Regions from separate parts of the Pseudomonas poae RE*1-1-14 genome, predicted to be linked through region 2. Evidence: predicted binding sites of a transcription regulator. Region 2 holds the regulator's gene; the other holds the start of a gene.
The links. Region 2 encodes sigma-54, which starts transcription at its own class of promoters, with help from an activator protein. Its sites were predicted from a motif close to ANTGGCATNNANNTTGCTNT; they were not measured.
Positions count from the first base shown of each region.

Region 1: flgB (flagellar basal body rod protein FlgB) is a predicted target of sigma-54. The motif match lies at 1,329-1,348, and genes of this name have one in related genera.

Region 1 is NC_020209.1:3,373,074-3,376,482, forward strand. Features, by position in the region: gene flgD (flagellar hook assembly protein FlgD) at 1-416, opposite strand, end outside; gene flgC (flagellar basal body rod protein FlgC) at 433-876, opposite strand; gene flgB (flagellar basal body rod protein FlgB) at 880-1,287, opposite strand; gene H045_RS14645 (hypothetical protein) at 1,615-2,397, shown strand; gene cheR (protein-glutamate O-methyltransferase CheR) at 2,483-3,310, opposite strand; gene H045_RS14655 (chemotaxis protein CheV) at 3,352-3,409, opposite strand, start outside.
Region 2 is NC_020209.1:256,641-260,049, reverse strand. Features, by position in the region: gene lptB (LPS export ABC transporter ATP-binding protein) at 1-670, shown strand, start outside; gene H045_RS01195 (RNA polymerase factor sigma-54) at 855-2,348, shown strand; gene hpf (ribosome hibernation-promoting factor, HPF/YfiA family) at 2,425-2,730, shown strand; gene ptsN (PTS IIA-like nitrogen regulatory protein PtsN) at 2,740-3,195, shown strand; gene rapZ (RNase adapter RapZ) at 3,198-3,409, shown strand, end outside.

The DNA.
Region 1 (3,409 bases), 2.4 Mb from region 2:
TTGCCCACTGACGCCGGCACATTCACAGAGCCGGTCATGCTCTTGCTCGTGTCGACCAGTGTCCTGTCGGTCTGGGTGATCACTGAGCGGCCCACCAGCGAGGACGCTTGCAGCGCCTGCGACGAGGTAACGTTGGTGGAAATCGACTTGACCGAGTCGTTCAGGTTATTGATGCCTTCAAGACTGCTGAACTGCGCCAACTGGGCCACGAACGCACCGTTGTCCTGAGGCGACAAGGGGTCCTGGTTTTTCAACTGGGTCACCAGCAGTTTCAGGAAAGCATCCTTGCCCATGGCCTGGCTGCCCGTCGCGCCTGCGGCGGCGTCAGTGAGGCTGGTATTGTCCTGGGCAGTCTTGACCTTCGAATTGAAAAGGTCCTGGACTGCCGAGTTGCTTGACGTATCAACGATGGCCATTAGTTGGCGCCCCTTATCACTGACCCAGGGTCAGGACCTTCTGCATCATGGTTTTGGCGGTATTCATCATTTCCGCGTTGGTCTGGAACGAGCGGCTGGCCGAGATCATGTCCGCCATTTCCTCGACCACGTTGACGTTGGGGTAGTAGACATAACCCTTTTCGTTCGCAGCAGGATGGTTGGGCTCGTAACGGGCTTCGAGGTTGCTCTGGTCCTCGACGACACCCAGCACCTGCACGCCGGAGCCTGCATTGCCCTGATCCTGGAACAACGAATCGCTGCCGCCGCTCTGTCCGCCCTGGAACATGGTGGCGAATACCGGATGACGCGCGCGGTAAGTCTGGTCAATGCTCGAAGACACGGTCTCGGCGTTGGCGATGTTACTGGCCACGGTGTTGAGGCGCGTGGTCTGGGCGCTCATGCCGCTACCGGCAATATTGAAAACACTGGACAGGGACATGGCTTACTCTCCACGCAGGGCTGACATCAGCCCTTTGAATTTGCTGTTGAGCAGGGTGAAGCTGGCCTGGAAGTTCACCGAGTTCTCGGCGTAGTTCGACTGTTCCAGCTGGGCATCGACGGTGTTCTGGTCGATCGACGGCTGCATCGGCGTGCGATACAGCAACGACTCATCACCACTGCTCAGGCCTTGCGCCTCGATATGACGGCTGTTGGTCATATTCAAGGCGAAGGTGCCGTTCTGGGTCTTGTCCTGCTGTGCGGCGAGCACGGCGGAGAAGTCCAGATCCCGAGCCTTGTAGTTCGGGGTATCGGCGTTGGCAATGTTGTTGGCCAGGACTTCGGCACGCTTGGCGCGAAAGCCCAGGGCTTGTTCGTGGATACCGAGCGCTTTATCGAAGCTGATGCTCATGGCGGAAACCTTTAGGCTGACCTGCTGTTCGTAACAAGCTCATAGCAAGGCGCATGCCAACGTGCTCAACCCCCTGAATTCAAGGGGTTGCCGGGGATCGATGCAGCGTCAATGCCAGAAAAGCGGCAACAGGCTTCCGCGTGGCGCCAGTAAAGCGGCAACAGTGCTTGCCGCTTTTACGCAGGGGCGGCAATCAGGCGATAACGTCAGTTGGACGGCGGGATGGGATCACCGCTAGTCTTGACTGTCATTTCTGACAGTTGTCGTGTCTGTGGTCTGAATGCCTTATTCGGCGGACACCCTTGATATATGCCGCAGAGGTTCGAAATGTTGATTATCCCGCCGCCAAGATTCAACGAACAAAACTCCGCGTCCACCCCGCCGGAACTGAACACCCGACTTATTATCGGTAACAGCGCAGGGCTGACCGCCGATTTCCCGGTCATGCCGAATGATCGGGTTTTTTTGACCCTGAGCAGCAGCGTACGCGGTGGCGAATTCAACCAAAGCTTTCTGATCGCCACGAACGCTCCCAAGCTCGAGTTTTTGATACCCAAAGGCTTTGTTGAAGCCAGCGCAGGCAAAGTCGTGCAATTGCTGCTGACCATCAACCGTGCAGGGAGCAACTCCGCTGCGCCACCCGCCAAAGTCCTTATCAACTCAAGCCCCGTCGTCGTGCCACTGCCTGCCGCCGTATGGGATTTCAGCGATGACACTTTCCAGGGCTGGGTGCCCCAGGGCCCCTACGTAGGCGGGTTATTGCATGTCATCAATGGCAACGTGGTCGTTGACCTGTTCATCAGCCAGGCCAGCAGTGCTCACCTCATCACCCGTGCCGTTCCGGTGATTGCGGGGCGCACCTATGATTGCAGCTTTGAGGTTATTGGCGGTTCGCCCGCAGCCGATAGCTCGGCCCTGTACCTGACGATAAACGGCAGCCGGATCGGCGCCACCGTACAAAACATTACCCAGGCTCAACCGCAAACCGGCACCGGATCATTCACCGCAGCGCTGACGGGCGATGTTCGGCTGGGCATTTTTAACCAGAGCGTGCCTCACGGCACTCATCGCTTGTCCTTGAGCAATATTCGGATGCAGCCCCGGTCCTGAATACCGCCAGCGGTAGGATCCGGTTTTGCTGCGCGCATAAAAAAGGAAGGCCTTTGCAGGGCCTCCCGTTTTTTTCAAGTGAGCATCACTTGGCCTGGTAAATGATCCCGGGACTGCATTGCACCATCTGGTAATGGTCCGGCAGACCATTGAGTGCCTCCGAGGCACCGAGGAACAGATAGCCACCACGCTTGAGGGTGCCGTGGATGCGCAACAGAATGTCTTTCTTCACCTCGGCCGAGAAGTAGATCAGCACGTTGCGGCAGAACACCATGTCGAACTTGCCCAGGCTGGCGTAGCTGTCGAGCAGGTTGAACGAGCGAAACTCCACCCGGCTCTTGATCGGTGCCTTCACCGCCCAGCGCCCTGCCCCTTTGGGGTCGAAGAACCGTTGCAGCCGCTCCGGCGACAAGCCGCGCCCCAAGGCCAGGCTATCGTACTCGCCGGTCTTGCAGTTGGTGAGCATGGTGCCAGACAGGTCGGTGGCAACAATCTGCGCGCCGGCCTTCAACTGACCGATATTGGTCCTTTCGAACTCATCGATGGCCATCGAGATCGAGTAAGGCTCCTGCCCCGACGAACACGCGGCTGACCAGATACGCAGGCGCTGACCCGGGCTGGCCTTGATAGCCTCCGGCAGCACTCTGTTCTTGAGCACCTCGAACGGGTAGGTGTCGCGAAACCACAGGGTTTCGTTGGTGGTCATGGCATCGACCACCATTTCCTTGAGCCCGCTGCGCGGCTGGCCCTGGATGCGCTGTACCAGCTCGCCCAGAGACTTGATGCCCTGCTGCTCCATCAATTTGTTGAGGCGGCTGGATACCAGATATTGCTTGTTTTCACCGAGCAATATGCCACAGGCCTTTTCCAGGAAGACCCGGAACTGTTCAAAATCCAAATTACCCGTAGACAAAGATACCGCCTCTTAAATCGTGTGACCGCCAGGGGAATCCCCTAGCCGTGATCTGCTGCCTTGATCCGGTCGACTACCCGGGATGCGAGGTCATCAGGG
Region 2 (3,409 bases):
GCGCGACGTCAGCCTGTCGATCGACAGCGGCCAGATCGTCGGCTTGCTCGGCCCCAACGGCGCCGGCAAGACCACCTGCTTCTATATGATCGTGGGTTTAGTCCAGGCCGACCAGGGCCGCGTGCTGATCGACGACCTCGATGTCAGCCACCAACCCATGCACGGTCGTGCACGCGCCGGTATCGGTTATCTGCCACAGGAAGCGTCGATCTTCCGCAAACTGTCGGTGGCCGACAACATCATGGCGATCCTCGAGACCCGCAAGGAACTCGACCGCGACGGCCGCCGTCAGGAGCTCGAAAGCCTGCTGCAGGAATTTCACATCAACCACATTCGCGACAACCTCGGCATGAGCTTGTCCGGTGGCGAGCGTCGCCGCGTGGAAATCGCCCGCGCCCTGGCCACTGCGCCCAAGTTCATCCTGCTGGACGAACCGTTTGCCGGCGTCGACCCGATCTCGGTCGGCGATATCAAGCAGATCATCCATCATCTGAAGGCCAAGGGCATCGGTGTGCTGATCACTGACCACAACGTCCGTGAGACCCTCGATATTTGCGAAACCGCCTATATCGTCAACGATGGCCAACTGATCGCCGAAGGCGATTCGGCGACTATCCTGGCCAACGAACTGGTCAAGGAAGTGTACCTGGGTCACGAGTTCCGCCTGTAGACACGGTGGTATCAGGGCGTTCGCCAACGAGCGCGCGAGTCAATGAAGACCTCGGTATTTTTATTGTCATCGCGCTCTAGGCAAAGCACCCGATATCAGGCATATAATTTGCTTATGTTTGGCGCTCGCGCGCCCTGTCGTGGATGGCGCATTGCGCCGGCGAATAAGGTGTTAAGCCCCTGCCATGAAACCATCGCTAGTCCTGAGAATGGGCCAGCAGCTGACGATGACACCGCAGCTGCAACAGGCCATCCGCCTGCTCCAATTGTCGACCCTGGACCTGCAACAGGAAATCCAGGAGGCTCTGGAGTCCAATCCGATGCTCGAACGCCAGGAAGAAGGCGACGACTTCGATAATGCAGACCCACTGGCCGACAACATCGAGCAAAAACCCAACCCGGACGTGCAGGAAACCTCCTATCAGGAAACCGCACCCACGGTGGACAACCTCGAGGAAGGCGACTGGAACGAACGCATTCCCAACGAACTGCCCGTGGACACTGCCTGGGAAGACGTCTATCAGACCAGCGCGAGCAGCCTGCCCAGCAATGACGATGACGAGTGGGACTTCACCACCCGCACGTCCGTGGGCGAAAGCCTGCAGAGCCACTTGCTGTGGCAATTGAACCTGGCGCCGATGTCCGACACCGATCGCCTGATCGCCGTCACCCTGATCGACTGCATCAACAACCAGGGCTATCTGGACGAGACGCTCGACGAAATTCTGGAAGCCTTCGACCCGGAACTGGATATCGAACTGGACGAAATCGAAGCCGTTCTGCATCGCATCCAGCAGTTCGAGCCTGCCGGCATTGGTGCGCGCAACCTCAGTGAATGCCTGCTGCTGCAATTGCGTCAATTGCCCGCCAAGACGCCATGGCTCACCGAAGCCCAGCGCCTTGTCACCGACTACATCGACTTGCTGGGCAGCCGTGACTACAGCCAGCTGATGCGTCGCATGAAGCTCAAGGAAGATGAGCTGCGCCAGGTCATCGAGCTGGTGCAGAGCCTCAACCCGCGTCCGGGCTCGCAGATCGAGTCCAGCGAAGCCGAATACGTGGTCCCCGACGTGATCGTCCGCAAGGACAACGAGCGTTGGCTGGTTGAGCTTAACCAGGAATCCGTGCCCCGGCTGCGGGTCAACCCGCAATACGCCGGCTTTGTACGCCGCGCCGACACCAGCGCCGACAACACCTTCATGCGCAACCAGTTGCAGGAAGCCCGCTGGTTCATCAAGAGCCTGCAAAGCCGCAACGAAACCCTGATGAAAGTCGCCACCCAGATCGTCGAACACCAGCGCGGCTTCCTGGAGTACGGCGACGAGGCGATGAAACCGCTGGTATTGCACGATATCGCTGAAGCGGTGGGCATGCACGAATCGACGATTTCGCGAGTGACCACCCAGAAATTCATGCATACCCCGCGGGGTATATATGAGCTGAAATACTTTTTCTCCAGCCACGTCAGCACCTCCGAAGGCGGCGAATGCTCATCCACGGCAATTCGCGCGATTATCAAAAAACTGGTTGCTGCGGAAAATCAGAAAAAGCCATTGAGTGACAGTAAGATCGCTGGTTTACTGGAAGCACAAGGCATTCAGGTCGCCCGTCGAACCGTCGCCAAGTATCGCGAATCCCTTGGGATTGCGCCTTCCAGCGAGCGTAAGCGTTTGATGTGACGGGCGAGCCACAGCGTTCCAGTGGCAGGCGCTTTTCGCCTGTCGCTTTATGCACTGGCAACGAAGGAGAAGCTGTATGCAAGTCAACATCAGTGGACACCAGCTGGAAGTCACCAAGCCCCTGCGTGAATACACCGAGAGCAAGCTGAACAAGCTTGCGGGGCATTTCGACAAGATCACCAACGTGCAGGTCATCATGGAGGTCGACAAGCTCAAGCAGAAAATCGAAGCCACCCTGCACGTACCGAATGCCAAGCTCGTCGCCAATGCGGAACACGAAGACATGTACGCGGCGATTGACTCGCTCTACGACAAGCTCGACCGCCAACTCATAAAGCATAAGGAAAAGAATCTGCACCTGATGCAAGGTACAGGTCGTTAACGCCTCCCCATGATCCGACTTGAAACCATCCTGACCCCCGGCCGTTCCCTGGTGAACGCGCCGGGTGGCAGCAAGAAAAAAGCCCTCGAACACATTGCCAACCTGATCAGCCGTGAAGTGCCCGAGCTGGATGAGCAGGTCGTGTTCAAGGCCCTGATCGACCGTGAAAAGCTGGGGTCCACCGGCTTTGGCAACGGCATCGCCATCCCTCACTGCCGACTCAAAGGCTGCGACACCCCCGTCAGCGCCTTGCTGCACCTGGAAAGACCCATCGATTTCGACGCCATCGACGGTGCCCCGGTCGACCTGCTCTTCGTTTTGCTGGTCCCGGAAGCGGCCACCGATGCTCACCTGGAACTGCTTCGGCAGATCGCCAGTATGCTCGACCGCAAGGAAGTACGTCATAAACTGCGCAACGCCAGCAGCAATGAGGCGTTGTATCAGGTTGTGCTGGACGAGCAATAACCATGCGCCTGATCATTGTCAGTGGCCGCTCCGGCTCGGGTAAGAGCACCGCACTCAACGTGCTTGAGGACAGCGGCTTTTATTGCATCGATAATTTGCCCGCCGGGCTGCTGCCGGAACTGGCCGAACGCGCGCTCATCCACACCGAACTGGCGCAACCTCTGGTCGCCGTCTCGATTGACGCCCGCAACCTGCCCAGCCACCTTTCGCGGTT